3 regions of the Butyricicoccus porcorum genome follow, and region 1 is predicted to be linked to each of the others. Evidence: predicted binding sites of a transcription regulator. Region 1 holds the regulator's gene; each other region holds the start of a gene.

Region 1 (10,521 bases):
TCCCAACCTGCCTGCCGTCTTGTTTCTATTGGATTACTTGTCGTCAGAAACATCCTTGAAATCTGCATCATAATATTGCTCGCCGTTTGCACCGGTCTGTGCACCGCCCTGTGCGCCGCCTGCAAAGTCGTTCGGGTCAGCACCCTGCGGATTTGCCTGCTGGTACATCTTTGCGGAGATTTCCTGGAACTTGCCCATCAGGCTGTCAGATGCTGCCTTGATCGCATCGGTGTCGGTGCCCTTGAGTGCATCCTTGACCTTGGTGATCTCAGCCTCAACAGCGGACTTATCCGCCGCGTCGACCTTATCGCCCAGCTCGCTCAGCGTGTTCTCGCACTGGAAGACCAGCTGCTCCGCATTGTTGCGGATTTCAACCTGCTCCTTGCGCTTCTTATCCTCTTCTGCGAACTTCTCCGCTTCCTCAACTGCCTTGTTGATCTCGTCATCCGACAGGTTGGTCGATGCGGTGATGGTGATCTTCTGCTCCTTGCCGGTGCCCAGATCCTTTGCGGATACGTTTACGATGCCGTTTGCATCGATGTCGAACGTAACCTCGATCTGCGGCACGCCGCGGCGTGCCGGAGCAATGCCATCCAGATTGAAGCGGCCAAGGGTCTTGTTGTCAGCTGCCATCTCACGCTCGCCCTGGAGGACATGAATCTCAACGGACGGCTGGTTGTCAGCTGCGGTGGAGAAGATCTGGCTCTTCTTGGTCGGGATGGTGGTGTTGCGGTCGATCAGCTTGGTGCATACGCCGCCAAGGGTCTCAATGCCGAGGGACAGCGGGGTGACATCCAGCAGCAGGACGTCCTTGACATCGCCGCCGAGTACGCCGCCCTGAATAGCTGCGCCAACTGCGACACATTCATCCGGGTTGATGCCCTTGAATGCATCCTTGCCGGTGATCTTCTTAACGGCTTCCTGAACCGCCGGGATACGGGTGGAACCGCCGACCAGCAGGATCTTGGACAGGTCGCCAGCGGACAGGCCTGCGTCGCTCATTGCCTGGTTAACCGGGCCCATGGTTGCTTCAACAAGGTCATGGGTCAGTTCATTGAACTTTGCGCGGGACAGTGTCAGCTCCAGATGCTTCGGGCCGGTTGCGTCCGCGGTGATATACGGCTGGGAAATGGTGGTGGTTGCGACACCGGACAGCTCGATCTTTGCCTTCTCAGCAGCTTCCTTCAGGCGCTGCATTGCCATCTTGTCGCCGCGCAGGTCGATGCCGTTGGATTTCTGGAACTCAGAAGCCATCCAGTCGATGATGCGCTGGTCGAAGTCATCGCCGCCGAGGTGGTTGTTGCCTGCGGTTGCCAGAACTTCCAGAACGCCGTCGCCGATTTCCAGAATGGAGACATCGAACGTACCGCCGCCGAGGTCATAGACCATGATCTTCTGCTCCGATTCCTTATCTACACCGTAAGCCAGTGCAGCTGCGGTCGGCTCGTTGATGATACGCTTGACGTCCAGGCCTGCAATTCTGCCTGCGTCCTTGGTTGCCTGACGCTGTGCGTCAGTGAAGTATGCCGGAACCGTGATAACTGCCTCGGTAACCGGAGAGCCGATGTAGGCTTCCGCATCCGCCTTCAGCTTTTGCAGGATCATTGCAGAAACTTCCTGCGGGGAATACTTCTTGTCGTCGATGGCAACACGGTAATCCGAGCCCATGTGACGCTTGATGGAAATGATGGTGCGGTCTGCATTGGTGACAGCCTGGTTCTTTGCGGTCTGGCCGACAATGCGCTCGCCCTGCTTATTGAATGCTACGACAGACGGGGTGGTTCTTGCACCTTCGCTGTTCGGGATGACGACAGCCTCGCCGCCTTCCATGACAGCGACACAAGAGTTTGTAGTACCTAAGTCAATGCCGATAATCTTGCCCATGATAAGTTCCTCCTATTTAGAAAAGATGTTATTTTACAAAGAATTCAGTTTGCGACCTTGACCATCGCCGTGCGGATGATCTTGTCGCCGTGACGGAAGCCCTTCTGGAAGCATTCTACAATGCTGTTCTCCTCGAGGTCTTCGTCTTCGATATGCATGACCGCGTTGTGTACGGTCGGATCGAATGCGGAGCCGGGCTCCGCGGTGATGATTTCGACGCCGAGCGATTCGAGCGCAGACTCAAACTGCCGTGCTGTCATTTCGACGCCCTTTTTATATTCGGTATCGGCGGTTTCCTGCGCCAGCGCACGCTCCAGATTGTCATAAATCGGAAGGATGGCGGACAGGGCCTTTCCGGTTGCCTCCGAGCGGATCATATCGCGTTCCTTTACGACGCGCTTGCGGAAGTTGTCGTATTCGGCAGCCATGCGCATATAGCGGTCATTCAGCTCATCAAACTGCTTTTGCAGTTTTTCCTCTGCGGTCAGCTCTTTTTTTTCTTCGGCCGATTCCGCCTCAGCAGCTCCGGCAGCCTTTTCCGCCTGCGCAGCCGCTGCGGTTTCCGCTTCCTGCTGAACGGTTTCCTGCTCTACGCTGTCTTTGGTTTCCATGTGTGGTCGTTCCTCCTCCATCGCCGCCATGCCGCGGCGGGGTAATCATATGCTATGCAACTGCATGCTAGTCTTCGTCGAAAAAGGTCTCGGCAATCAAACGATTGAGCCCTTTGGAGAACAGCGCCAGCCGTGCGGACAGCTTCGCGTAATCCATTCGGGTCGGGCCGACGATCCCGATCAGGCCGCGTCCGACTGAGCCGATGTTATAGGTCGCATAGACCATGCTCGCGTTCTGCATCGGTCCCTTGCCGTTTTCCGGCCCGATGGTGATGCGCACGCCGTCGATGTCGCGGGTAAACGCCCGCAGGGCAGGCATGTTGCTTTCATCCGAGATGAAATCCAGCAGCTCCTGTGCCTTGTGCACATCCCTATATTCCGGATATGCCAGCAGCTTGGAGGCACCCTGCAAAAATACCTTCTGTTCGCTCATCTCCTCGATGAACTCATTGAGAAATTCTGCAACCAGTGTCAGCAGTGCGGTGACACCTGCGGCGCGGCGGACGATGTCGAACCGTTCCGGCGTGATGGCATCGATCGGGATGCCGGTCAGCGTCTGGTTGAGCACATAAGTCAGCAGCTCCGCCTCATCCGCTGTCACCGGAGCCGCAGTGCGCAACATCTTGTTTTTGACAACGCCGCTGTCGGTGACGGCAACGATGACAAAATCCACCGGGCTGACTGAGATAATCTGGAATTTCCGGATGGTGACGCGCTGCATCACCGGCGTGACGGCGAGCGTCGTATAATCGGTCAGATTGGAAATCAGCTTGCCGGCCTCAGACACCATGCGGTCAAGCTCCTTGACCTTGAGCTTCATAACCGAATTGATGCGGTCGACGTCAGCGGCGGTCAGATTTGGCTGACCCATCAGCTCATCGACATACAGGCGATAGCCTGCGGGCGACGGAATGCGTCCGGCAGAGGTGTGCGGTTTTTCCAGATAGCCCATTTCCTCCAGCTCGCTCATCTCATTGCGGATGGTAGCGGAAGAAAATCCAAGCTCCGGACGGCTCGCAATCGCCTTGGAGCCAACCGGCTCTGCCGTGCGAATATAATCGCCGATGATTGTCTTTAAGATCAGTTTTTTTCGTGCGGACAGCTCCACGGTGTTCACCTCCTGATGATTCCGGGTGCTTTAGCACTGTCTTGCTTTGAGTGTTAGCACTCAACCTCTCTGAGTGCTAAATACAAGATACCACCCGTCCCCCGCAATGTCAAGGAAAAGCCGGGGAAATTCTGTGAATAATTTGTGAATGTTGAAAATTGCTGTAAAATTGACCGTTTGGGGCAGAATTTCCCGGCGGGATTTGGGCAGTTTTTCAAATCAGGTGTCTGTTCCCTGCGCGCGCCGGTTTCACGGCGCGAGCCAGACCCGCAGAAGGAGCCGCTTGGATTGCACGAACCGGTTCCGTCTCTCCTCTGTGCGCGTCGGCACTACTTTTTCCGTTGTTTTTATGCGCAATTTCCGTTGTCCAGCACGAAATGCTATGATATACTAGTATTTACGATAAAACGGCGGGCATACCTGCCGCCGTGAACGCCTGCCGCAGAGCAGCTTCTCCTGCTGTGCGGCGCAAAAGGAGCAATCATGAAAGACCAATCTCTCATCCGCAATTTTTCGATTGTGGCGCACATCGACCACGGCAAATCCACGCTGGCTGACCGCCTGCTGGAACAATGCCATACCGTTACCCAGCGCGAAATGGAAAGCCAGCTGCTGGACAATATGGATCTGGAACGTGAGCGCGGCATTACGATCAAAGCCCGTGCCGTGCGCATGGACTATGAAGCGCAGGACGGGAAAACATATCAGATGAACCTGATCGACACGCCCGGCCATGTCGACTTCAATTATGAGGTATCGCGCTCACTCGCTGCATGTGAAGGCGCTGTACTCGTCGTCGATGCCACGCAGGGCATTGAGGCACAGACACTCGCCAACACCTATCTCGCCATCGAGCACGGTCTGGAGGTTCTGCCGGTCGTCAATAAAATCGATCTGCCGTCCGCTGACCCGGCGCGCGCCAAGCATGAAATCGAGGATATCATCGGCATACCCGCAGAGGATGCGCCGGAGGTCTCTGCCAAAATGGGTATCAATATTGAAGAAGTGCTCGAACGCATTGTCAGCGATATCCCTGCGCCGGATGGCGATCCGGATGCACCGCTGCGCGCCCTCATCTTCGACAGCCAGTATGATACCTATCGCGGCGTCATTGTCTATGTCCGCGTTATGGAAGGCTGCATCAAGCCCGGCATGAAGGTTTCCATGATGGCGACCGGTGCACAGTTCCAGGTTGTCGAAGCCGGTTATATGCGCCCGCTGTCGCTCGAACCGTCCGCAGACGGCCTGTGTGCCGGTGAGGTCGGCTATTTTACCGCTTCCATTAAAAATGTATCTGATACGCGCGTCGGTGATACCGTCACCGGTACCGAAAACCGTGCCGCCGAGCCGCTGCCCGGCTACCGCAAGGTACAGCCGATGGTCTTTTCCGGTGTCTATCCGGCGGACAGCGCACGCTATCCCGATCTGCGCGACGCACTGGAAAAGCTCCAGTTAAATGATGCCTCTCTGACCTTCGAGCCGGAAAGCTCCATTGCCCTCGGCTTTGGCTTCCGCTGCGGCTTCCTCGGCCTGCTCCATATGGAGATCATTCAGGAACGCCTCGAACGCGAATATGATCTCGACCTCATCACCACCGCACCGAGCGTTATCTACAAAATCAAACGCACGGACGGCGAGGAGGAATATATCGACAACCCGCTCAATTATCCTGACCCGACTACGCTGGATTACGCTGAAGAGCCGTATGTCAAAGCGAGCATCATGACGCCGAGTGAATATGTCGGCAATATCATGGATCTGTGTCAGGAACGACGCGGCATTTATAAGGACATGCAGTACATCGACACCGACCGTGTCGAGCTGCATTATGAGCTGCCACTGGGTGAAATTATTTATGATTTCTTTGACGCACTCAAATCGCGTACGCGCGGCTATGCTTCGCTCGATTACGAGCTGATTGGCTACCGCAAGTCCGATCTGGTCAAGCTGGATGTCCTGCTCAACGGCGACCCGGTCGATGCGCTGTCATTCATTGTCCATACGGACAAAGCATATGGACGCGCACGTAAAATTGTCGAAAAGCTGAAGGATAATATCCCGCGTCAGCTGTTCGAAATCCCGGTTCAGGCCGCCATCGGCAACAAGATCATTGCGCGTGAAACCATCAAGGCAATGCGCAAGGATGTCCTTGCCAAGTGCTATGGCGGCGACATCACCCGAAAGAAAAAGCTGCTGGAAAAGCAGAAGGAAGGCAAAAAGCGTATGCGTGCCCTCGGTTCCGTCCAGGTGCCGCAGGAAGCCTTTATGGCGGTGCTTAAGCTGGATGAAGAATAAGCTGGGTATCTATATCCATGTGCCGTTCTGCGCGGCAAAATGTGCCTACTGTGATTTCTATTCCGTTGCGGGACAGCCGCAGCAGTGGGATGCCTATGTGCACCGCCTGCTGGCGCAGCTCGTCCAGGCCGCGCCGGACTGTACCGATTATACCATCGATACAATTTACTTCGGCGGCGGCACGCCCAGCCTGCTGGGCGGTGCGCGCATCGCGCGCACGCTGGACGAGCTGCGGCGGCGGTATGCTGTCGAGCCAAATGCGGAAATCACCGTCGAAGCCAATCCGGACTCCATGACAGACGAATTTCTGTCAATCTCGCGCGAAGCAGGTGTAACCCGCCTGTCGATGGGCATTCAGTCGGCGCACGACGAAGAGCTGCGCGCCCTTGGGCGTATCCATACATTCGCTCAGGCACAGGATGCCTTTTTCCGTGCCCGGCGTGCGGGCTTTGATAACCTCAGTGTCGATCTGATGTATGCTCTGCCGGGACAGACTGTCCCACAGCTGGAACAGTCGATTGACGCGCTGCTCGCACTGGAGCCGGAACACCTGTCGTGCTACGGGCTGACTGTCGAGCCGCACACGCCGCTTGGACAACAGAATCCCATCCTGCCGGAGGAAGACACACAGGCAGATATGTATCTGCTGCTATGTGAAAAAATGGCACAGGCAGGCTTTGAACACTACGAAATTTCCAATTTTGCGCGCGAAAGCCACTTCCGCAGCCGCCACAACAGCCGGTATTGGGCACAGTCGCCCTATCTCGGCTTCGGCCCCGGTGCACACGCCGATTTCGGCGGACAACGCATCGAATGGCCGCGTGACCTCAGCACATGGCTGGCAGGGACTGCCCGCCCGGTCATAGAAGACGAGCACATTGACCGCGCACTGGAATATATCATGCTCTCCCTCCGCACCTCGGACGGCTGGGATGCAGCATACTACCGCGCCACATTCGGACGCGATCCCACCCCTATTGAGCAGGCATTTTCCGTCCTGCCACCAACCCATATCAGTCATACAGGAAGCCACTGGCATCTCACTGACGCCGGATTCCTGATTTCCAATCCCATTATTCTCGCCGCGCTCGACGCGGCTGAAACGCACTAGGAGGAAACAAACATGCGTGCAATGTTAACCGTAGCAGGTAAGGACCGTACCGGCGTCATCGCCCGGATTTCCAACACCCTGAGCAGTCATTCCATCAACATCGTTGATGTCCGTCAGAACATCATGGGCGGCGACCTGTTCGCCATGATTATGCTCGTCGAGCTGGAAAACTGTGATATCAGCTTCCCGGCACTGACCGCACAGCTGGAAGCGGACGGCGTAGATCTGGGCATGAAGGTGCACCTGATGCATGAGGATATCTTCAACGCCATGCACCGCATCTGAGAGGAGTCCGCATTATGATTAACAGCTTTGACATCATGGAAACCATCAAGATGATCGAGGATGAGCATCTGGATATCCGTACCATTACCATGGGTATCTCCCTGCTCGACTGTATCTCCGATGACATCAATGCGGTTTCCGACAAAATCTATGAGAAGATTACACGCAAGGCGGAAAATCTTGTCAAAACCGGCGAGCAGATTGAAGCTGAGCTTGGCATTCCGATTATCCACAAGCGCATTTCTGTCACCCCGATTTCCATGATCGGTGCGGCGACTGATGCAACCTCATATGTCCCGCTGGCACAGGCACTCAACCGCGCGGCAGAGACCTGTGGTGTCAACTTTGTCGGCGGCTTTTCTGCCCTCGTTCAGAAGGGCTTTGCCAAGGGCGATGAAATTCTGATCCGCTCTATTCCGGAAGCACTGGCTACGACCGATCTGGTATGCTCTTCGGTCAATGTCGCATCCACCAAAGCAGGCATCAACCTTGACGCTGTCCGCATGATGGGTGAGGTCATCCGTGAGACCGCCGAACTGACCGCCGATCAGCAGTGCATCGGCGCAGGCAAGCTGGTTGTCTTTGCCAATGCCGTTGAGGACAATCCGTTCATGGCAGGTGCATTTCACGGTGTCGGTGAAGCGGACTGTGTGCTGAATATCGGTGTATCCGGCCCGGGCGTTGTTCATTCGGCCATCCGCCGTGCAGGTGACTGTTCGATTAACGAAGTCGCAGATATCATCAAAAAGACTGCATTCAAGATCACCCGTATGGGTCAGCTGGTTGGTTCGATTGCATCCGAACGCCTCGGCGTACCGTTTGGCATTGTCGATCTGTCGCTCGCACCGACCCCGGCAGTTGGCGACTCAGTCGCACGCATTCTGGAGGAAGTCGGCCTGGAATGCTGCGGCACACATGGTACAACGGCAATTCTCGCCATGCTGAATGACGCGGTCAAGAAGGGCGGCGTCATGGCCTCCGCTTCGGTCGGCGGTCTGTCCGGTGCATTTATCCCGGTTTCGGAAGACGAGGGCATGATTCATGCCGTACAGGAAGGTGCGCTGCATCTGGACAAGCTGGAAGCCATGACTGCGGTCTGCTCGGTCGGTCTGGATATGATCGCCATTCCGGGTGACACTCCGGCAGAAACCATCTCCGCTATTATCGCGGATGAAGCTGCCATCGGTGTTGTCAACTGCAAGACCACGGCTGTCCGTGTCATCCCGGCCATCGGTCACAAGGTGGGCGACGAGCTTGAATTCGGCGGTCTGCTGGGTTCGGCTCCGGTTATGGATGTCCATCCGTTCTCCTCTGCGAAGTTCATCCACCGCGGCGGACGTATCCCCGCGCCGATGCATTCGCTCAAGAACTGACCGATATGAAACGGGTCAAACAGCTCTGGCGGCGGTTCCGCACATGGTATGCCGCCGGCATGTTCGGCATGACCGCTCTGCTCGGGCTGCTCGGACGAAAAAAGTAAAAAATACAGGCGCACGGCTGCGGAAATCTTCTGCCCGTGCGCCTGCTTGACAATTGGTCAAAAACATTGTATTCTGTAAACAGAAAAACGAGGCACACCGACAGACGGTTCGCCCTCCGTGACTGAGTTTAAGTAACCCGCCTTATTGGGAGATCAGGCGGGTTACTTTTTTATAATCTGGATGACCAGACTGACAATGCCGATGAGTACCATTGTATACGCAAACAGCGCTTCGTATGTAACCATCAGGGCAGCGCATTCCCTGTGTCCGATAAAAACTACAGTCCTTTTTCGCATTTCATCACCATTGTTTCTTCACGTACTCTAACAGCAAATTTTTTCAGTATAATGTTTCTGTTTTAGAAACAACATTATTATATAGTTTCTGATTTCAAAACTCAAGTGCAGTAAGATGATTATGAAATGAAAACTTCTTTTGGAGGACTGTACCTATGTTTGACTTTGGTCTGCGCATACGCGAATTGCGTGAACAGCATCACCTGTCCCAGGAAGAACTGGGGCTCCGCGTGGGACGCAGCAAATCAGTCATCAGCAGCTATGAAAACAACATCAAACTGCCTCCGCTCGATGTGCTGACGGATATGGCTCTCGTCTTTCATGTATCACTTGATTATCTCGTCGGTATTGATAAAGAAGAAATGCTGTCTATCCGGGCGTTGTCTGAACAGCAAAAGAAAATCCTGCGCACACTGGTTGCAGAATTTCAGGACACCTCTCCCAAATACGCAGGTCTGTCTGACCGGCAAATTTTCCTGCTGGATTCCCTGCTAAAGGAATTTGCAACACCATAACACAAAACAGCCTGTACCATGCGATGTACAGGCTGTTGTTTTATTCAATTGCAAGAAAGTCCCGGATTTCCTCTCCGGCCTTCTGTGTGTCATACACATAGAACCATGCGCCGCCGATGGTCTGCCCTTCCGCCTGCGTCTGTTCTGACGGTACAGCATGCTGCCGAATCTCTGTCTCCTCCGGCGTGAGCTGCGCGAGCAGCGCAAGCAGCTGTGCCTGTGACAGGTTGGTTGTACACTGCTCCAGCAGCTGATCTATCAGCTGCGGATACTGCGCGCTGTCCAGACCGCGCACCCGGTCGAGCAGGCTCTGCAATACCTCGCGCTGGCGCGAGGTGCGCACATCGTCGTTGTCCAGATAACGAATGCGGCTGTATGCCACCGCCTGTTCGCCGTTCAGCTGAACATCTTTCCCGCTTTCCAACCCTTCGCCGTGTTTGCCCATATATTCCAGCTCACCGTCCGACAGATCGACCTCTACGCCGCCCAGCTGGTCGACGATATCCGCCATGCCGGAAAAATTCACCGCAATATAGCTGCCCACATTCAGTCCGAAATTTTCATTGATGGTTTGCAGGGCAAGCTCCCCGCCGCCATACGCATATGCCGCATTCAGCTTGCATTTGCCATGTCCTTCGATATCAACACGCGTGTCACGCGCAATGGAACACAGACGGATGCGGTTGTTGTGGCTGTCAATGGATGCCAGCATGATTGCGTCCGAGCGGCCACTTTCGCCCTCCGCTGTATCGATGCCGAACAGCGCGACACAATCGAATGGGTCAAGCGGTTCGGCTTCACTGCTTGTCTGATTGTTCACCATATTTTTCATGGTGTCATCCGATTGTACGCCGCCGAAAAAGAAGTGATATGCTCCGAACAGAATGCCCGCAAGCGCAGCAGCCAGCGCAATGATATAGAGGACAATTCCTTTT
Region 2 (10,521 bases), 120 kb from region 1:
TTTATGCCTGATTTATGGTATACTAAACCGAGAGCTGAGCTGGAGCGTACCGGCTTTGCTCTCTTTTGTTTTTGTGAAAGGATGGAATTTCTGTGAATCAACATACCTCGGAAGGCGCTTCGGCGCAGTACCGGCGCATGACGGAAACCCCGGTGTCGCGCCTGATTTTAAAGCTCGGCATTCCGACAACCATCAGCATGCTGGCAACCAGCATCTACAATATGGCGGATACCTATTTTGTCGGCACACTCGGCACAAGCGCGAGCGGTGCAGTCGGTGTTGTCTTTGGCCTGATGGCGATTTTACAGGCCGTTGGCTTTATGTTCGGCCACGGTGCGGGAAGTATCCTCTCGCGCAAGCTGGGTGCACAGGACAGGGAGAGCGCAACGCAGGCAGCTTCTACCGGCTTTTTCTGGTCCCTGCTCTCCGGCGTTGCCATTACGGTGTTCGGTCTGCTGTTTCTGACCCCGCTCATGCGGCTGCTCGGCAGTACGGAAACCATTCTGCCGTATGCGCGCACGTATTCGACGTTTATCTTGTTGGCGGCTCCGGTCATGACCAGCAGCTTTGTGTTCAACAATATCCTGCGCTATGAGGGCCGCGCGATGTTTTCCATGATCGGCATGACCACCGGCGGTCTGCTCAACATTTTCGGAGACTGGCTGCTGATCCGGAAATTTCATATGGGCATAGAAGGTGCCGGCATCTCGACAGCGGTTTCCCAGTGCATCGGCTTCTGTATTCTGCTCAGCCCATTCCTGCGCGGCAAGACACAGAGCAAGCTGTCTTTGCATGCAGCAAGGGACGGCATCCGGATGCTTCCGGATGTCTGTGCGACTGGATTTCCCAGCCTGATGCGGCAGGGACTGTCGAGTATTTCCACCATGGTGCTCAACGGGCAGGCAGGCGTCTACGGCGACGCAGCGGTCTCCGCGATGACGATTGTCGCGCGGATCTGTTTCTTTGTGTTTGCCGTCGGTCTCGGCATCGGACAGGGCTTCCAGCCGGTCAGCGGCTTCAATTACGGCGCAAAAAAATATTCCCGTGTGCGGCATGGCTTCCTGTTTACACTGGGCGTGGGGGAATTCTTCCTCGGCACACTTGCCGTGGTCGGTATGCTGCTGTCATCACATCTGATCGGCTTTTTCCGCGATGATCCGGCGGTCATTGAAATCGGCACGTTTGCCCTGCGCGTGCAGCTGATTGCGCTGTTTTTCCAGCCGTTGGCGCTGTGTGCAAACATGCTGTTCCAGAGCATCGGTGCGAATAAACAGGCGACATTTCTGGCAATTCTGCGCAGCGGTGTGTATTTTATCCCGCTCGTTGTGATCCTGCCGCATTTTATAGGGCTGACCGGCGTACAGATTGCACAGACGATTTCAGATGTCCTGACGTTTCTCACAGCGGTTCCGTTTGTCTTCCGATTTTTCCGCAGACTGCCGGAGGACGGTGAGCCGCCGGCTGTCGGGCGGACATAATATGGACAAAAAGGAGGCTGGATATGCCACAGAAAAGCAGACAGGTCTGGGGGACAGTTGGAAATCTTCTGCTGATTGCCGCACTGTTGGTTTTTATTTTTGGAAATTCCCTGCAAAATCGCGCGCAGTCCACCGAACAGAGCGTGGGCATGCTCAGCGTGCTGTCGGGATTGTTTCAATGGGTGTTTGGCTACAATGGCCTGACGGAACATGTGGTGCGCAAGCTGGCACATTTCTGTGAATTTGCCGCACTTGGATTTTTTACCCAACATCTCTGGGCAGTGCGCCGCCGGGTCAACCTGCATTATGTGCTGCATGGACTGTTTTTCGGTCTGCTGTGCGCGGTGACGGATGAAATGCTGCAAACACTGTCCGACCGCAGTGCACAGGTTTCGGATGTGGTGTTGGATTTTTCCGGTGTCGTATGCGGCAGTGCGGTTTTTCTGCTGTTGTATCTGCTGATTCGCAGGCACAGGCGTTGACATTTCACGGGAAATTTGTTACTCTGATTTCGTAATAGTAACAAAAACGGAGGAGGATAACGTGGGAAGACCTGTTAAAAAAGTACACAAAAGCCAGCAGCAGCGCTTGCAGGAAGCCAAGGTGCGCCGTGAGGAGCAGCAGAAGAAGGAAGACCGCAATACCTATATCATGCTCGGCGTGATTGCTGCGATTTTTGTTGTCGCTGCATTGGTGCTGATTTTCTGATGCACCACATCAATACTGACACGGCAAAAGGGGAAAACGGTTCTCTGTGCGGTGTCGATTTGCGTAAAACAGAAAAAGGGAGTGTGACGCATCACATGAAGAAGCTCATCGAAGAATTCAAAGAGTTTGCCCTGCGGGGTAACGTCATTGACCTGGCTGTCGGTGTCATCATCGGCGCCGCTTTCCAGAACATAGTCACATCACTGACTGACGACATCATTTCGCCGCTCATCGGTCTGGTTGCCAAGACGGATTTTAAGGATATGGCGGCGACGGTCTTTGGCGTATCCATCCGCTATGGCTCGTTTATCACCGCTGTCATCAATTTCTTTATCATGGCGGTTGTGCTGTTCGCCATCATCAAGCTGATGAACAAGGCCGCAAGCCTCGGCAAAAAGCCGGAGGAGCCCGCAGCGCCAACCACCAAAATCTGTCCGTTCTGTAAGTCGGAAATCGCCATCGAGGCGACCCGCTGCCCACACTGCACTTCTGAACTCCCGGAGGCCGCAGAGTAAAATAATAAAGCTGTTCGCCCGGACTTCGCGCACATATCGCCGTGTCCGGGCGCTTTTTTTGCATTTTTTCGGCGGAAACCTTTCATTCAATGTTTGTTTACAAATTTCCTCTTGCATTTTTCTGCCATATGGTTTATGCTATATTAGCACTCGATAGTTGAGAGTGCTAACACCCGCGCGGGATTCGCGCGCTGACCGTGTATTTTTAATTACCGAAAGGATTGACATACTATGGCTAAACAGCAGTTCAAGGCAGAGTCCAAGCGCCTGCTCGACATGATGATTAACTCGATCTATACGCACAAGGAAATTTTCCTGCGTGAGCTGATTTCCAATGCGAGTGACGCCATCGACAAACGCCATTTCCGTTCGCTGACCGATGCATCGCTTGTTCCGGAAAACGGCTATGAAATTCGCCTGACCGCAGACACCGATGCGCGCACGCTGACCATCTCGGACAACGGCATCGGCATGACGAAGGATGAGCTGGAAAACAATCTGGGCGTCATTGCACAGAGCGGTTCGCTGGCCTTCAAAAAGGAAAATCAGACCGAAGATACCGACATCATCGGTCAGTTTGGTGTCGGCTTCTATGCGTCGTTCATGGTTGCATCCAATGTCCGCGTCATTTCCAAGGCGTGCGGTGAAACGCAGGCCTATGTCTGGGAGTCGGACGGTGCGGACGGCTATACCATTGAGCCGGGCGAGAAGGACAGCTTCGGCACCGATATCATCCTGACCATCAAGCCGAATCAGGAGAATGAAAATGGCGACGTTGAGGAAGGCTATGACGAATTTCTCGAGACCTACCGCCTGGCAGGTCTGGTTCGCAAGTATTCCGATTATATCCGTTACCCGATTAAGATGCTGATGCCGCATTCCAAGGAGAAGCCGAAGCCGGAGGATGCACCGGAGGATTATCAGCCGGAGTATGAAACCGTCTATGAGGATGAAACCCTCAACTCCATGGTTCCGCTTTGGAAAAAGGACAAGAAGGACATCACGGAGGATGAGTACAACGAGTTCTATCGCTCCAAGTTCATGGACTATATGAAGCCGCTGCGCGTCATTCATTCGCATTCCGAGGGCCTGACTGCATCGTACACCTCCATGCTGTACATTCCGGCACAGGCACCGTATGACTATTATTCCAAGGACTATCAGAAGGGTCTCCAGCTGTATGCGTCCGGCGTGCTGATTATGGATAAATGCGCTGACCTGCTGCCGGATTACTTCGGCTTTGTCCGCGGCCTTGTCGATTCGTCCGACCTGTCGCTGAACATCTCCCGTGAGATGCTGCAGCATGACCGCCAGCTCAAGGCGATTGCCATCAGCCTCGAGAAGAAGATCAAGTCCGAACTGCTCAAGATGCAGAAGGATGACCGCGAGAATTATGAGAAGTTCTGGGAGGCATTCGGCTATACCATCAAGGCAGGTGCTTATGCAAATTATGGCGCAGACAAGGAAAAGCTGCGTGATCTGCTGATGTTCTACTCCGCAAAGGAGAAGAAGATGATTTCGCTGAAGGAATACCGCGAGGCTATGCCGGAAGGCCAGGAGGAAATCTATTACGCTGCGGGCACAAATGTCGATCTGCTGGATAAGCTGCCGCAGGCCGAGATGGTGCGCAAGCACGACTATGACATCCTGTACCTCACCGCAGACATCGATGAATTCGTCATCAACCTGCTGGCAGAGCAGGATGAAAAGAAGTTCCGTTCGATTACGGCAGGCGATCTGAATCTGTCTTCCGATGAGGAGAAGAAGGAAGCGGAAGAAAAGTCCACTGCTAACCGTGCGATGTTCGACCTCATGAAGGAATCGCTGGATGGCAAGGTCAAGGATGTCCGTGTTTCCTCCCGTCTGGTCAGCGATCCGGTCTGCCTGACCTCTGAGGGCAGCCTGTCCATCGAGATGGAGCGTGTGCTCAACGCGATGCCGAACGGACAGGGCCATGTCAACGCGGAGAAGATTCTGGAGATCAATGCGTCGCATCCGGTCTTCGAGACGCTGTGCAAGCTGTACAACGACGATCAGGATAAGCTGAAGCAGTATACCGAACTGCTGTACAATCAGGCACTGCTGATTGCAGGGATTCCGATTGCAGATCCGGCAGCATTCTCCAATGCAATCTGTGACCTGATGGCAAAATAATTTATCATACAACAGTCACTCATCATATTTTTACAGGGCTTCCCTGCTGCGGGCCGGATCTGTCCGGCTATGCGGCGGGAGGCCCGATTTTTTAGACGGGAACGCACTGCCTTTGCGTATTCCGGCAAAATATGCTATGATATCAGAAAAAATGGGCAGGAGGCAACCGGATGGCACAGGACAGAGAGCAGAAAAACTATCGCATTACATGCATTGAGGACGAAAACGGAAACCGACCCGGAGACATGCACGAACCGACGGAGCCGGAACAGAATCAGCTGGAGCATGATCCGCTCGACGAGCTGCCGGATCTCTCGGAACAGACCGGAGGCTTGCCGATTGTCACATTTGTGCTGATCTGTCTGGCGGCCAGCTCGGTCATGCTGATTGGCCGCATGCTGACGGCAGGCTCGGCACTGGTTGTGGCAGGCTGTGTGGGTCTTGAAGTCATCGTTGCATTCGGTGTGGTTGTTCTCATCCGCGGCATGTTTCAGAAGCTGCGCCGACAGGGAGAGGACGAAAAATGGTATCCCATCAGTACGGCAGTCATGGCGATTGGCATTGCCGTCGGGTTGGTGATCGGTGTTTTCTATTGCCTCTGACTGCGGAGTTTGTAACAAACCCGAAACAAATTCGTCAAAAAGAATTTATAAATTTGTCAAAGGAACGTCATATTCGGACGATATACTAAATACAATCAGAAAAACAGGTTTCGACTCTGTTTTTGTTGATTCATCTCCCTATTACCAGTTTGGATCTCTTCCCATCGATGCGTCAGGTACGAGACGCAGGGAAGCGGATCCGCTCTTTTCCAACTCAGCCCCCCTTTTTCATGTTTTAATACCAGAACCCCGGACAGCAGGCATGCCGTCCGGGGTTCTTTGATTGTGCGGACATACATAAAATGAGTGTGTGTATGCCAGTTTGTGTGCAGAAGCACGAATTGATGCCGCCAAACTTGTCATATTTTGAAGTATGGGGTATAATCGAAGAAAACCAGGAAGGCAAAAAGGGAGGAGACAGCATGTATTGTATCCGATGCGGAAGCCAGCTGAAAGACGGAACCCAATACTGTATTTTCTGCGGCGCGCCGACGGCAGCTGTGAAAAAAGAGCGCCCACGCCCGATAGAAGATGACACCGTTTCGATTCCGGTTGACTTTTTTTCCAGCCGCATGGCACAGGATGGGGAAGATGACTTTACCATTGCAATTCCGGATGATTTTGTCCGCACGGATACAATCCCGCAGGCGGAGAAACCGGATGACATAGGGGATATGGATTTCACGCGCATGGTGACAAAGGAGGATATCCGCGAGGCCATTGAAGAACAAATGCGTGGGAGTATGGAACTGCCGGACGAGGCGGGGGATGACGATTTCACACGCATGGTAGCGAAGGAACACATCCGCGAAGCGATGCAGGAACAGGCGAAGCCGGACGGCGCGGCGGATATGGAAACCACGCGCACAGTTGAGAAACAGGATATCCGCGCGGCGATGCAGGAGCAGGCGAAGCACGACGGCGCGGCGGATATGGAAACCACGCGCACAGTTGAGAAACAGGATATTCGCGCGGCGATGCAGGAGCAGGCGAAGCACGACGGCGCGGCGGATATGGAAACCACGCGCACAGTTGAGAAACAGGATATCCGCGCGGCGATGCAGGAACAGGCGAAGCACGACGGCGCGGCGGATATGGAAACCACGCGCACAGTTGAGAAGCAGGATATTCGCGCGGCGATGCAGGAACAGGCGAAGCACGACGGCGCGGCGGATATGGAAACCACGCGCACAGTTGAGAAACAGGATATCCGCGCGGCGATGCAGGAGCAGGCGAAGCACGACGGCGCGGCGGATATGGAAACCACGCGCACAGTTGAGAAGCAGGATATTCGCGCGGCGATGCAGGAGCAGGCGAAGCCGGACAGTGCAGGCGCTCTGGACTACACGCGCGCTGTGGCAAAGGAGGAGATCCGCGCGGCGATGCAGGAGCAGCAGGAAGAGGAGCTGCCGCAGGTCGATGTTGCGGACATCCCGGATATTCCAATTCCATCGGACTTTATCGCGGATGCACCGGAATCCTTTACCGAAGCAGAACGGCAGGCTGCTGATGAAGACGAGGACGATGCGCCGGAGCAGCTGATGAGCAAGCGCGGCATGCTGTTTGTCATCCTTGTCGTTGTACTGCTGTTTGCGATTGCAGTTGGCGCTTGTGTGACTGTGCTGCGCGGCGATACTGCCCCGGCAGAGGACACCGGTTCCGGCTCGGCTGAGGTTGGATTCTGGTCGCCGGCGGACGGTGAATAAGCCGGATAAAACCGTATGCCATTGCGGTTCACAGGATAGGTAAATATAACACAAAACGATGAATATCATGCACTGCGACGTATATTTCCGGACAGAACCGCGAAAATGGGAGAAAAAAGAAGACACATTGCATCAAACTGGGGCAGGCGAGCCGGTTGACAAGCATGCGGACATGTTCTATAATTAGTCTGAATACAACGATGCAATTTTTGTACAAAGTTGCTATATTCTGGACGGCGGATTCCGCCGCAGGCTCACAGAGTGAGGACATAAGATGGAGGAGCTTAAAATATGAAGAACATATTGTTTGCCGCATCGGAATGCGTACCGTTTGTCAAGACCGGAGGTTTGGCGGATGTTGTCGGCGCGCTTCCTAAATCCCTGGATAAGGAAAAATACGATGTGCGTGTCGTCATTCCGGACTATACCTGTATCCCGCAGAAGTATCGCAGTCGCTTTTCTTATATCGGAAATTTCTATATGGATCTGGGCGGGCTGGGCAATTTCTATGTCGGCATTATGACATGCGAGCTGGACGGTATCCGCTATTATTATATCGACAACGAGCATTTCTTCCACGGCGAAAAGCTGTACAGCGATATCCTGTGGGATATCCAGAAGTTCAGCTTCTTCTCCAAGGCTGTGCTGTCTATGCTGCCGTTCATCGGCTTCCGTCCGGATATCATCCACTGCCATGACTGGCAGGCCGCACTGATCCCGGTTTATCTGCACGAGATGTTCCAGAACAACCCGTTCTATCGCGGCATCCGCACAGTCATGACCATCCATAACCTGAAGTTCCAGGGCGTCTGGGATATCAAGACCATGCGCCGTTTTACCGGCCTGCCGGGACATGTCTTCGTCCTCGGCCGCATGGAATACAAGAAGGATGCCAACATGCTCAAGGGCGGACTGGTTTACGCCGACCGCATTACGACAGTCAGTGAGTCGTATGCCAACGAGATTCGCATGCCGTATTACGGCGAGGGTCTGGACGGCCTGCTCAACGCGAAGGCGGACACCCTCAGCGGTATCCTGAACGGCATCGATTATGACGCTTACAACCCGGCAACCGATCCGCTGATTGCGAAGAATTACGATGTTGCAAGCTTTAAGGAAGGCAAAAAGGCATGTAAGCTGGCCATCCAGCGCGAGCTGGGCATGCCGGAGGATCCGGATGTCATGATGCTCGCTATGATTACCCGCCTGACCGATCAGAAGGGTCTGGATCTGGTCGAGTGGGTTATGGAGCGCCTGGTTGCATCCCATATCCAGCTGGTTATCATCGGCACAGGCGATCCGCGCTATGAAAACCTGTTCCGCCATTACGAGTGGACGCATAAGGGACAGGTTTCTGCGAACATTCTCTTTAACGAGGAGCGTGCGCACCACCTGTATGCGGCAGCGGACGCAATGCTGATGCCGTCCCGCTTTGAGCCGTGCGGCCTGACGCAGCTGATTTCCCTGCGCTATGGCACGGTGCCGATTGTCCGTGAGACCGGCGGTCTGCGTGACACCGTTCAGCCGTACAACTGGTATGAGCAGACGGGCACCGGCTTCTCGTTCGCAAATTACAATGCGGATGAAATGCTCAACACCATCTTCTATGCGGAGCAGATTTTCTATGATGAGCCGGATGCATGGGCAGATATGGTGGAGCGCGGCATGAAGAAGGACTTTTCGTGGAATGCTTCCGCGAAGAAGTACGAAGCGCTGTACGATTCCCTCTGAGAAACAGAATAGCACGAAGCGGCAGACCGGACGGTCTGCCGCTTTTTTGCGCGAAACAATGGATAAACAATGCCATATCTGCACATACTACCCTCCAAACGAACGGAGGGAACGCAAAATGGATGTTACACCGCAGGAATATGAACAGATGGTGCGTGAACAGTCCAGGCCATCACCGCTGCTGCGCGATATGGTGTGGGCATTTGCCATTGGCGGGGCCATCTGCACGCTCGGACAGGCAATTCTGGAGTTTTGGAAAAAGACCGGGCTGAATGAGAAGGATGCCGCAGCCGCGACCTCCATCACGCTGATTGGTCTTGCTGCCCTGCTGACAGGACTGCATCTGTACGAAAAAATTGCAAAGCATGCCGGGGCAGGCACGCTGGTGCCGATTACCGGATTCAGCAATTCGGTTGCCTCTCCGGCGCTGGAATTTAAGAGTGAAGGGCTGATTCTGGGCACAGCGGCCAAGATGTTTACCATTGCGGGCCCGGTGCTGGTATATGGCATCGGTGCATCCATCGTGTACGGCATCATCCTCGTGTTCCTCGGTGTGTGAGGGAGGTGCGGAGATGAACGGAAAACGGATGGGCATGGCAACAATTCGGCTGGAACGCCCACCGCGCGTGCGCGCCTGGGCGGCGGTCGGCGGCAAAAAGGAAAAGGATGGCCCGCTCGGCGCGGAATTTGACCATGTATTTTCGGATACCATGTGCGGGGAAAAGACATGGGAACAGGCGGAGGTGCATTTGCAGAAGGTCGCTGTCGGCATGGCGGCCAATAAATGCAAGCTGCCGGTTTCTGCCCTGGATATGATCCTGGCGGGCGACCTGCTGGGGCAGTGCGTTGCGTCAAGCTATGCCGCGCGCGGCACACAGGTGCCGTATCTCGGATTATACGGCGCATGCTCGACGATGGCGGAGAGCCTTGCAATCGGAGCATGTATGGTGGACGGCGGCTTTGCCCAGCGCGTCTGTGCCGTGGCCTCCTCCCATTTCTGCACGGCGGAGCGGCAGTATCGATTCCCGCTCGCCTATGGCGGACAACGCACGCCGACCGCACAGTGGACGGCAACTGCGGCAGGTGCCTGCATCCTGACTGCGGCGGCAGATGACTGCGCACCGGTGCGCATCACGCATGTCTGCTTTGGCAAGGTGTGTGATCTCGGTATTACCGATGCGAACAACATGGGCGCGGCAATGGCACCTGCGGCCTATGACACGCTGCGCACGCTGTTCAGCGATACGGGCACATATCCGGAGGATTACGACGGCATTTTTACCGGTGATCTCGGACAGGTCGGCTCGCGCCTGCTGTGCGAGCTGTTTTCCCGCGATCATATCGATATCAGCCCGGTGCACGATGACTGCGGCAAGCTGCTGTTCGACAGCAAACAGGATGTGCATGCGGGCGGCTCAGGATGCGGCTGTGCGGCATCTGTATTGTGTGCGCATCTGCTGCCCCGGCTTGCCGATGGGCGCATGAAGCGCATGATTCTCGCCGCAACCGGCGCGCTGATGAGTCCGACCAGCGTGCAGCAGGGCGAGAGCATTCCGGCGGTGTGCCATGCTGTGGTGCTGGAATCCGGCGGGAAGAGGTGATTGGAAGATGCAATATATCAATGCGT
Region 3 (10,521 bases), 1.2 Mb from region 1:
CCATTTTTGCCTGCGGTGGTATAAAATAAAGTAGTATTGTTATTCGTGATGTAAGGAGGAGTACGATGAAACGCCGCAGGAAGTCAAAGCTGCATCCGCTTGTCAAAGCTCTGCTGGTTCTCGTTGTTGTATTTGCCGGAGTCCGGCTTGTTTCCCTCCAGCTTCAGATCAACGACCTACAGCAGCAGTGCGAGGAACTGGATAAAGAGATCAAACATAAGGAACTGGCAAATAAGGAGCTGAAGGAATCGCTGGACGAAGGCGTCACAGACGAAGCAATTGCAAAAATCGCGCGTGATGTGCTGGGCTACGCATCCCCTGGCGAGCGCATTTTTATTGACAGTTCGGAGCAGTAACCACATTCATGGAGGAAAAATCAAAAAGGTATGGAGTTGGCCGTAGGAGAAATCATTTCCGGTAAGGTAACCGGAATCACAAAGTTTGGCGCATTCGTTTCCCTGCCGGAGGGAAAGACGGGACTGGTACATATTTCTGAGGTAGATCAGTCATATGTCAGCAATATCCGCGATCATCTGACAGAGGGTCAGGAGGTCAGGGTTAAGATCATCGCAATTGATGACACCGGCCGCGTCAATCTGTCCATCAAAAAAGCGCAGCCGCGCGCGAATACGGAGCGTCGCCCGGCAGGCCGCAGCTCTGCGGGAAACGGAAGCTATGCGCCGCGTTCCAACGGCGGAAAGAAATCCCTGCGTTCCTCCTCTGGCGGCGGTTATGTCCCGCGTCAGCAGGCGAAGGATGTACCGGCTTCGTTTGAGGATAAGCTCAAGCACTTTATGCAGGACAGCGAAAGTCGTATGGCTGACATCCGCCATAACCGCGATAAAAAGACCGGTGCGCGCCGCCGCAAATAAGCTGAAATCGAAATGCCGCCCGATGGTTTTGGCGGCATTTTTTCTGCAAACAAAAAAACACCCTTCGGAAAACCGAAGGGTAAAATGGATTGTGGGGATAAAGATATGAACGGTGCATGGATGGCAGCATCCTGCCACCGTGGTTATCGTACCATGATTTCCAATAAATGTCAATTAGTTTTTTCACCGCATAAGGAATTGTTATGATTATTTGCAACGGAAAAATTGTTCCCATGGAAGGGGAAATCATCGAAAACGGTTTTATTTCGTTTGAAAATGGAAAAATTACCGCGATTGGGTCGATGGAAAATCTTCCTGCCGGAGAATACTTCGATGCGCACGGCGGCTGGGTTATGCCGGGGCTGGTCGATGCGCACACCCATCTGGGACTGTTTGAGGATTCTATCGGCTTCGAGGGAGAAGACGGAAATGAAGATACCGATCCGATCACGCCGCAGCTGCGTGTCATTGACGGCATCAATCCGATGGAGCGCAGCTTTGCCGAAGCACGCGCCGCAGGCGTGACCTGCTGTGTGGTTTCTCCCGGCAGCTGTAACCCGATTGCCGGACAGGCAGCTGCGATTAAGACCAACGGATGCCGCATTGATGATATGATTGTTCAGGCGCCCTGCGCTATGAAATTTGCACTGGGTGAAAATCCCAAATCGTGTTATAATGATAAAGATGAGGCACCGGTTACACGTATGGCGACCGCAGCACTCATTCGCGAAACACTGCATAAGGCGCAGGAATATGCCGCACAGAAAAAGCGTGCGGACGATCCTGCCGATGCACCGGAATATGATGCAAAAATGGAGGCGCTGATTCCTGTGCTTGACGGAAGCTGTCAGGCACATTTTCACGCACACCGTGCAGATGATATGTTCACTGCTCTGCGCATTGCAAAGGAGTTTTCGCTGCATGCGGTCATCCTGCACGGCACAGAAGCACATCTGGTTTCGGATATTCTGGCAGAGGAGGGCGTGCCGATCTGTTCGGGCCCGTTCCTGACCGACCGCTCCAAACCGGAGCTGCGGCATCTGACCGAACAGTCCCCCGCGCTGCTGACGCGCGCCGGGATTCTGACGTCTATCAGCACCGATCATCCGGAAACGCCGCTCAAGCATCTCATGCGCTGTGCTGTCGCTGCTGTTCAGGCAGGTATGCAGCCAATGGATGCGTTGCGCGCGATTACATGCATTCCGGCACAGATTGCCGGGATTGATGACCGCGTCGGTTCGCTCTGTGTCGGGAAAGATGCAGATATCCTGATTACCAGCGGAGACCCGCTGGATTACCGCACCAAAGTAACTGCTGTATTTATCAACGGAACCCAAATCAAGCAGGAGGATTGTAAGATATGAGAACCATCGAAGCAAAAGAAATCACCGCGCTCGTTCGCGAGCTGTGCATGAAGGCCAACTATGTCCTGCCGGAGGACATCCGCCAGTCGTATCTGGACGGACAGGAAGCGGAGCAGTCCCCGCTCGGCAAGACCATCTTCGGCAAGATGATCGAGAATTGTGACATCGCCTGTAAAAATCAGGTTCCGATCTGCCAGGATTGCGGCATGGCGGTTGTCTTTGTCGAGGTCGGACAGGACGTCCACATTACCGGCGGTCTGATGGAGGACGCTGTGGACGAAGGCGTGCGTCAGGGCTATATTGATGGTTATCTTCGTCTGTCTGTCGTGCGTGATCCGCTTGACCGCGTCAATACCAATGACAACACCCCGGCAATCCTGTACACCCGTATTGTCGAGGGAGATCAGATTCATATCACCATTGCACCAAAGGGCTTCGGCAGCGAGAACATGAGCGCTATGAAGATGTTCACTCCGGCAGCAACGCGCGAAGATATTATTGACTTTATCGTTGAGTCCTGTGATCGCGCCGGTTCCAACCCGTGCCCGCCGATTGTCATCGGTGTCGGACTTGGCGGCACTTCGGACAAGGCTGCCTATCTCGCAAAGCGTGCACTGATGCGCCCCGCCGGACAGTTCAATGAGAACCCATTCTATGCGGAGATGGAGAAGGAAATCATCGAGCGTGTCAATGCGCTCGGCATTGGACCGCAGGGACTGGGCGGAACTGTTACCGCGCTGATGGCGGCCATTGAGCCGTTCCCGACGCATATTGCCGGTTTGCCGTGCGTTGTCAACATCGGTTGTCATGTCACGCGCCACGCGGATGGAACGATTTGATATTTGAAGAAATTTCACGAAAACAAGAGATAATCGAAGATATTTTTTATACAACCTGTCCCAGGGTCGAATTTGCCTGAATTTGCCATGGGACAGGTTTTCTAATATGTGGTATACTTAAAGTAACAAAAGGAAGCGTAAGTTTTTTCGTGATTTATACGATACATCTGCCGGCGGTTGCCGGGACGCATTTCCGCACAATTGAATATCGGAAACTGGGTCGTATTGACCATAAGGAGCTGATGTTATGAAGATCACCATCGTTGAAAGAAAAATGCAGATTAGCGACGAGCTTCGCGCTTACGCCATCAAGAAAGTAACCAAGCTGGATCGCTACTTCCACAAAGATACTTCTGCAACAATTACTTTCAGTGAGTTGAAGGGCAGACAGACGGCGGAAGTAACCGTCAGACACAGCGGAATGGTTTTCCGTGCAGAGGAAACCACGACCGATATGTTTGCTTCTGTGGATGGTATGATCCGTAGCATCGAGAAGCAGATCCGCAGAAATAAGACTCGTCTGGAAAAGAAACTGCGTGAAGGCGCATTCGACAAGGCTGCCGCAAACGATGCGAGCATGGCAGACTATGTTGAGGATACCTATGATGTCATCCGCCGCAAGCGCTTCGATGTCACCCCAATGACGGTTGAGGAAGCAATTCTTCAGATGAATCTGCTGGGACACCAGTTCTTCTTCTTCAAGAATGCGGAATCTGACGACACACCTGCCGTAATCTACAAGAGAGCGGCTGGCGGCTACGGTCTCATTGAAAGCAATTGACAGTTTATCGATATACGTGAGAAATAAAATCTGGGTATAGAGCAACCCCGCAGCCGGCTTCGGCTGCGGGGTTGATTTTTGCGTGTGTCAGTGTTTTTGATTGTAGAAAAACATCGCAATGGAAGTGCCGCAGATGATGATATAGCCGATAATGCTGAGCGCATCCGGAATCTGCTCGAGGAAGACAAAGCCGAGCAGCGCGGCGAAAACAATCTGTGAGTAATCGAAGACGGAGATTTCACGCGCCGGCGCATTGGCATAGGCTGCTGTAATGGCGAACTGTCCGCCCGCTGCGGCCAGACCGGCGAGCAGCAGGAACACGAGCTGCTGCATGGTCATCGGGTGATAGGCGAACAGCAGATAGGGCAGACAGAAGACACATGAAAATGCGGAGAAGAAAAAGACGATAAACGGCCCGCGTTCGCCGTTCAGACTGAGCTTGCGCACCATCGTGTACGCTGCACCTGCGCCGAGTCCGCCCAGCGCGCCGAGCAGTGCGGGGCCTGTTGTAAGCGAGGAAAAGCCCGGTTTGATGATGCACAGTGCGCCGAGGAAAGCGATGATAACCGCCGAGATCTGAAACGGCGTGACTTTTTCCTTCAGGTAGAAATATGAGATAATGACGGCGAAAAACGGTGACAGCTTGTTGAGCATAGATGCATCCGACAGCACCAGATGGTCAACCGCATAATAGTTGCATAAAATGCCGAGCGTGCCAAATGTAGCGCGCAGAATCAGCAGCGGGAGATTTTTGTGGTTGAATTTGAACTTTTCCTCTGACCGCAGCAGGACCGCAAGTGCAAAAATAAATGCAACGAAATTGCGGAAAAAGCTCTTCTGCATGGACGGCAGATCACCGGACAGCCGCACAAACAGATTCATCAGCGCAAAACAGAACGCCGACAGAATGATAAATAAAATACCTTTTGTTTTTTTTGACATGATTCACCGTTCCAATCTATATCATTTTTTTTGGCAGCAAAAAAGGCGGTTTGCAATCCGCCTTGTTCTGCCGTTATTCTTCGTAGTTATGCGTGAGTGTGGACAGCAGCTGCTGATACATCTCTTCGGCATGTTTTTTGAAGTTCTGTTCGAGAAGCGCGGCCTGCTGGAGGCTGACGACATTCATGCGGACGGAAAAGACGTCCTGCATGGTCATTTCGACGACAAAATCCTTTTCGTCCTTCTGCTCCGTGGTTACGAAAACCTGTGCATCGCGGCGTATTTTGCGGATCACGCGCAATGCGGACAGTTCAGCTGCCTCGCGCACAGTATAGGGCAGACGGTTCTGGAAAGCATCTGCGGTCTCGCGGCCCTTCTGTGTGATGGAAAACACTTCTTCGCCGTCGGTTTTCGTTTTTTGCACATGTTTGGAATCCTGAAGCTCGGAAAATGCCTCAGACAGCTCGAAATAACCGAACCCATCGTCACACCAGGTACAGATATCTACGATAGCGTCGTAGGATACCGGAAACGGCAGGTAAGTCATACAGGTCAGGATCAAAAATTTGATTTCGTCTTTGGTACGGATAAAGCCGTAACGGATCATGCGAACACCTCGAATCATTCAGTATTGTATTCAGTATAACACAAACAATTGGAAATGCAAAGTGAAACGCGGCAGATCATGTCAAAGCTACTTGTCTGACCGGCGAAAGTATAGTACAATGAAACACACGCCGCATTCTGCGGCAATTATGGAAGGATTTTTATATATGGAATATGAATTTTGCTGTCCGACCCTGTTCGGACTGGAGGGAATCGTCGGCGATGAGCTGCGCCATGGCGGCGGGCTGACCGATGTCCGTGTCGAAAACGGGCGGGTATTTTTTTCCGGCGATGCGCGCACACTGGTATGGGCTAATCTGTGGCTGCGCTGCGCGGAGCGCGTGTTGATTAAAGTGGGAGAATTCCCGGCACGTACCTTTGAAGAGCTGTTTGAGGGTGTTTACGAGCTCCCGTGGCTGGACTACATTGAAAAGGACTGTGCGTTCCCGGTCAAGGGTTATTCGCTGAATTCAAATTTGCACAGCATCCCGGACTGCCAGAGCATTGTAAAAAAAGCGATTGTCAAAAGCCTGTCGGAATCCTACGGCATTGGCTGGTTTGAGGAGACTGGCCCGCGCTGCCAGGTACAGTTCTCTATCATGGATAATATTGCAACACTGTATCTGGATACCTCGGGTGCTGGACTGCACAAGCGCGGTTACCGCGCGAATGCAAACGAAGCGCCGCTGCGCGAGACGCTTGCGGCGGCGATGGTGCATCTCTCACGTTACCGCGGGCGGGGAGAATTTCTCGACCCATTCTGCGGTTCGGGTACGATCCCGATCGAGGCGGCGATGATTGCCATGAACCGCGCGCCTGGACTGGCGCGTTCCTTTGACGCGGAAAAATGGGCATGTATCGACCCGGAGCTGTGGCGGCAGGGAAGGGAACAGGCACTTGACGTCATCTACCGTGACCGCTGCTATGACATCTGCGGCAGTGATATCGATCCGGCATGCGTTGAGCTGTCTGCGGAAAATGCGAAAAAGGCGGGCGTAGAGCATACGGTGCGTTTCGAGACACGTGATGCCTGCACACTGCGCCTGGACAGACGCGAGGGCACACTGATCTGCAATCCACCGTACGGTGAGCGCATGATGGACGTTGCTTCTGCGCGCAAGCTGCTGCGAAATTTTGGCACAACCGCCTCTCGTTCGCCAATGAAGCAGTATATTATCAGCTCTGACGAGAAATTTGAGGAGTTTTTCGGGGTAAAAGCGGATAAAAAAAGAAAACTGTACAACGGCATGCTGCGCTGTAATCTGTTTATGTATTATCAGCCGCCTGAAAAGCGAAAGCGGTTCCGTTCGTTTGCCAACACAAAGAATAACATGAAAAAAGTTCAGAAAAATCGCAATAATCGCCCAAACAAGCGGTTTGAGGGTCATTCATAAATTGTTTACAAAAATATTGGAAAAATCGGAAAAAAACTCTTGCGTATTCGGGGCAAATGATATAATATAATATACGTTAGCACTCCGGGTAATCGAGTGCTAAACCTGAAGAAGTTATTTTAATCATCTTAGGAGGATTTTTATTATGAAGCTCAAGCCTTTATCTGACCGCGTTGTCATCAAGATGACCGAAGCAGAAGAAACCACCAAGAGCGGTATCATTCTCACCGGCTCTGCAAAGGAAAAGCCGCAGGTAGCAGAAGTTCTGGCTGTTGGCCCGGGTGGTGTTGTCGACGGCAAGGAAGTCGTTATGCAGGTTAAGGTTGGCGATAAGGTAATCACCAGCAAGTACTCCGGCACCGAGGTCAAGATTGACGGCGAGGAACTGATCGTTGTCCGTCAGAACGACATTCTGGCTGTTGTCGAGTAAGTTTAAGCATTTATTACCCATCATTTAGGAGGCTATTATATCATGGCAAAGCAGATTCTTTTCGGCGAGGAAGCTCGCCGTGCACTGGGTCGCGGCGTAGACCAGCTGGCTGATACGGTTAAGGTAACTCTCGGTCCGAAGGGCCGCAACGTCGTTCTCGACAAGAAGTACGGCACCCCGCTGATCACCAACGACGGCGTTACCATCGCAAAGGACATCGAGCTGGATGATCCGTTCGAGAACATGGGCGCACAGCTGGTCAAGGAAGTTGCAACCAAGACCAACGATCTGGCAGGCGACGGCACTACGACTGCTACCGTTCTGGCTCAGGCTATCATCACTGAGGGTATGAAGAACGTTGCAGCAGGCGCAAATCCGATGATTATGCGCAAGGGTATCGCCAAGGGCGTTGCTACTGCGGTTGAAGCAATCAAGGGTAACTCCGAGAACATCAAGGGCACCAGCGATATTGCTCGTGTTGCAGCGATTTCTTCCAGCGACGTTGCAATCGGCGATCTGATTGCTGAGGCAATGGAGAAGGTTTCCGCTGACGGCGTTATTACCGTCGAGGAGTCCAAGACCGCTGAGACCTATTCTGAAATCGTAGAAGGCATGCAGTTCGATCGCGGCTACATCACGCCGTACATGGTAACGGATACCGATAAGATGGAGGCAGTTCTGGATGATGCTGTTATCCTGATTACCGATAAGAAGATTTCCAACATTCAGGATCTGCTGCCGCTGCTGGAGCAGATTGTCAAGACCGGCAAGAAGCTGCTCATCATTGCAGAGGATCTGGAAGGCGAAGCACTGTCTACCCTGCTTCTGAACAAGCTGCGCGGCACCTTCACCTGTGTTGCAGTTAAGGCTCCGGGCTTTGGCGATCGCCGCAAGGAGATGCTGAAGGATATCGCTGTTCTGACCGGCGGCCAGGTTATTTCGGAAGAGATCGGCCTCGAGCTGAAGGACGCTACGCTGGATATGCTGGGTCGTGCACGTCAGGTCAAGGTTAACAAGGAAGGCACTGTCATTGTTGACGGCGCTGGCGCACAGGAAGAAATTGCGGCACGCGTTGCAAACATCCGTCATGCAATTGAGATGACCACCTCTGATTTCGACCGTGAGAAGCTCCAGGAGAGACTGGCAAAGCTGGCTGGCGGTGTCGCTGTCATCAAGGTTGGTGCTGCAACTGAGACTGAAATGAAGGAAAAGAAGCTGCGTGTTGAGGATGCACTGAACGCTACCCGCGCTGCTGTTGAAGAGGGTATTGTTGCCGGCGGCGGCGTTGCATATGTCAATGCAGTTTCCGCAGTTGCTGCTGTTGCTGATACCTGCGAAGGTGATGAGAAGACTGGTGTCAGCATCGTTGCAAAGGCACTTCAGGCTCCGATCAAGCAGATTGCTGCAAACGCAGGCATCGATGGCGCAGTTGTTCTGGAGAAGATCCGCGAATCCGGCAAGGTTGGCTATGGCTTCGACGCTTACAGCGAGACCTACTGCGATATGATCGAGTCCGGTATTGTTGATCCGACGAAGGTTAACCGTTCTGCTTTGCAGAATGCGGCTTCTGTGGCAGCTACCGTACTGACAACCGAGTCCATTGTTACCGACATCAAGGAGCCGGCTCCGGCTGCTGCTCCGGCTGCTCCGGACATGGGTGGCATGTACTAAGTCAGTGCCATAACACAAGGTACACCAAATTTACGAGAGATTCTCGATTTAAGAATTCCCGCCGAAAGGCGGGAATTTCAGCCTGTCGAAAAAGTCGCCGAAAGGCGGCTTTTTCTGTTATAATAAAGATAAGAGAGACAGGTGATAAAATGATAGTAAAAGGGAAGGAAAACAGAGAGGCAGTAGAGATTGTAAGTCTGGATATGTTAGTGCCCGAGGATCATCTACTGAGGAAAATAGATGCAGCAGTAGATTTCAAACAAATTTATGAATTTGTAGATGATTTGTACTGCAAGGACAACGGCAGGCCAAGTATCGATCCGGTAGTATTGTTTAAGATTGTAATGATACAGCACATATATGGGATACCATCGCTCCGGCGGACGCTGGAAGAAGTGAATATGAATGTTGCATACAGGTGGTTTATCGGTTATCCATTGAATGAGCAGGTGCCGCATTTTTCAACAGTAAGCTATAATTTTAAGCATCGTTTTACAACAGCAACTGTAGAATATATATTTCGGTGGATATTGAACACAGCAGCAAAGGAAGGATTTCTGGATACGAGTGCAATTTTTATCGATGGGACACATATCAAAGCAAGTGCAAACATGAAGAAAAAAGCACGAAAAGCTGTTCCAGTTGAAGCAAAACGATATGCAAAGGAGCTGCGGGAAGAAATTAACAGAGATCGCGAAGAACACGACAAAAAGCCATTCAACGATGATGACGATTCAACACCGCCAAAGGAGAAAGAAATAACAGTTTCGACAACGGATCCGGATGCCGGCGTATTCCATAAAGGTGAACACAAGAAGTGTTTTGCCTACGAAGCGCATACAGCCTGTGACAAGCATAATTTTATTCTCGACGTAGAAGTAACAGCAGGAAATGTACATGACAGTGTAGCATTTGACCCGTTATATGACCAGCTTTGCGAACATTACCCAGAACATAAAACGATAGTAGCAGACAGCGCCTACAAAACTCCTTCGATTTGTAAACGTATTTTTGAGAGTGGAAGAGTATTATCTACAGCATATAAACGTCCAATGACAAAGAAAGGCGGTCATGAATGGTGGAAATATGTTTATGATGAGTATTATGATTGTGTAATCTGTCCGGAGTATAAAACACTTCATTATGCAACAACGAACAAAGATGGATATCGTGAATATAAGAGCAGGTCATACGTCTGCGAACATTGTCCGACCAGAGAGCTGTGTACATCGAGTGCAAAGTTTGAAAAGACTGTCACCAGACACGTATGGGCTGATTATGTAGAGTTGGCAGAAGACGCACGTCATATGACTGAATATCGTGACTTATATAAACTCCGACAACAAAAGATTGAACGTGTATTTGCAGATGCCAAAGAAAAGCATGGTATGCGCTATACACAATATCGAGGCTTGGCTCAAGTTACCAACTGGGTGAAGCTTAAATTTGCTGCCATGAATCTGAAAAAGCTGGCTATGTGGAAGTGGAAGATCCATTTCCCTATTCCAGTTTTCCGGCTTTTTCCCTATATGTGCCAAAATCTGGCTCTCGCTTAATGCGCAGCCGGGTTCTTCGACAGGCTCGAATTCCCGCCGAAAGGCGGGAATTTTTTTGCTTTTATA

What was found. Region 1 encodes HrcA, which represses chaperone genes, less so after heat shock. Its sites were predicted from a motif close to TGTTAGCACTCNNNNNNNNNGAGTGCTAACA; they were not measured.
Region 2: the regulator HrcA is predicted to act here: its motif matches at 2,843-2,873, upstream of htpG (molecular chaperone HtpG).
Region 3: the regulator HrcA is predicted to act here: its motif matches at 6,873-6,903, upstream of ACLM7Z_RS10025 (co-chaperone GroES).

What each region holds. Positions count from the first base shown of each region.
Region 1 covers NZ_CP178353.1:787,676-798,196, forward strand. The annotation lists gene dnaK (molecular chaperone DnaK) at 34-1,884, opposite strand; gene grpE (nucleotide exchange factor GrpE) at 1,929-2,525, opposite strand; gene hrcA (heat-inducible transcriptional repressor HrcA) at 2,563-3,603, opposite strand; gene lepA (translation elongation factor 4) at 4,087-5,898, shown strand; gene hemW (radical SAM family heme chaperone HemW) at 5,888-7,009, shown strand; gene ACLM7Z_RS03840 (ACT domain-containing protein) at 7,022-7,294, shown strand; gene ACLM7Z_RS03845 (PFL family protein) at 7,309-8,667, shown strand; gene ACLM7Z_RS03850 (helix-turn-helix transcriptional regulator) at 9,227-9,586, shown strand; gene ACLM7Z_RS03855 (LCP family protein) at 9,627-10,521, opposite strand, start outside.
Region 2 covers NZ_CP178353.1:662,958-673,478, reverse strand. The annotation lists gene ACLM7Z_RS03245 (MATE family efflux transporter) at 93-1,478, shown strand; gene ACLM7Z_RS03240 (VanZ family protein) at 1,502-1,960, shown strand; gene ACLM7Z_RS03235 (G-protein coupled receptor) at 2,022-2,186, shown strand; gene mscL (large conductance mechanosensitive channel protein MscL) at 2,282-2,701, shown strand; gene htpG (molecular chaperone HtpG) at 2,933-4,855, shown strand; gene ACLM7Z_RS03220 (hypothetical protein) at 5,026-5,457, shown strand; gene ACLM7Z_RS03215 (zinc ribbon domain-containing protein) at 5,880-7,163, shown strand; gene glgA (glycogen synthase GlgA) at 7,455-8,894, shown strand; gene spoVAC (stage V sporulation protein AC) at 9,013-9,453, shown strand; gene spoVAD (stage V sporulation protein AD) at 9,467-10,495, shown strand; gene spoVAE (stage V sporulation protein AE) at 10,503-10,521, shown strand, end outside.
Region 3 covers NZ_CP178353.1:2,017,303-2,027,823, forward strand. The annotation lists gene ACLM7Z_RS09985 (septum formation initiator family protein) at 66-356, shown strand; gene ACLM7Z_RS09990 (S1 RNA-binding domain-containing protein) at 387-872, shown strand; gene ACLM7Z_RS09995 (amidohydrolase) at 1,076-2,236, shown strand; gene ACLM7Z_RS10000 (fumarate hydratase) at 2,233-3,075, shown strand; gene hpf (ribosome hibernation-promoting factor, HPF/YfiA family) at 3,323-3,856, shown strand; gene ACLM7Z_RS10010 (DMT family transporter) at 3,944-4,798, opposite strand; gene ACLM7Z_RS10015 (DUF4364 family protein) at 4,872-5,423, opposite strand; gene ACLM7Z_RS10020 (THUMP domain-containing class I SAM-dependent RNA methyltransferase) at 5,572-6,798, shown strand; gene ACLM7Z_RS10025 (co-chaperone GroES) at 6,944-7,228, shown strand; gene groL (chaperonin GroEL) at 7,271-8,899, shown strand; gene ACLM7Z_RS10035 (IS1182 family transposase) at 9,049-10,455, shown strand.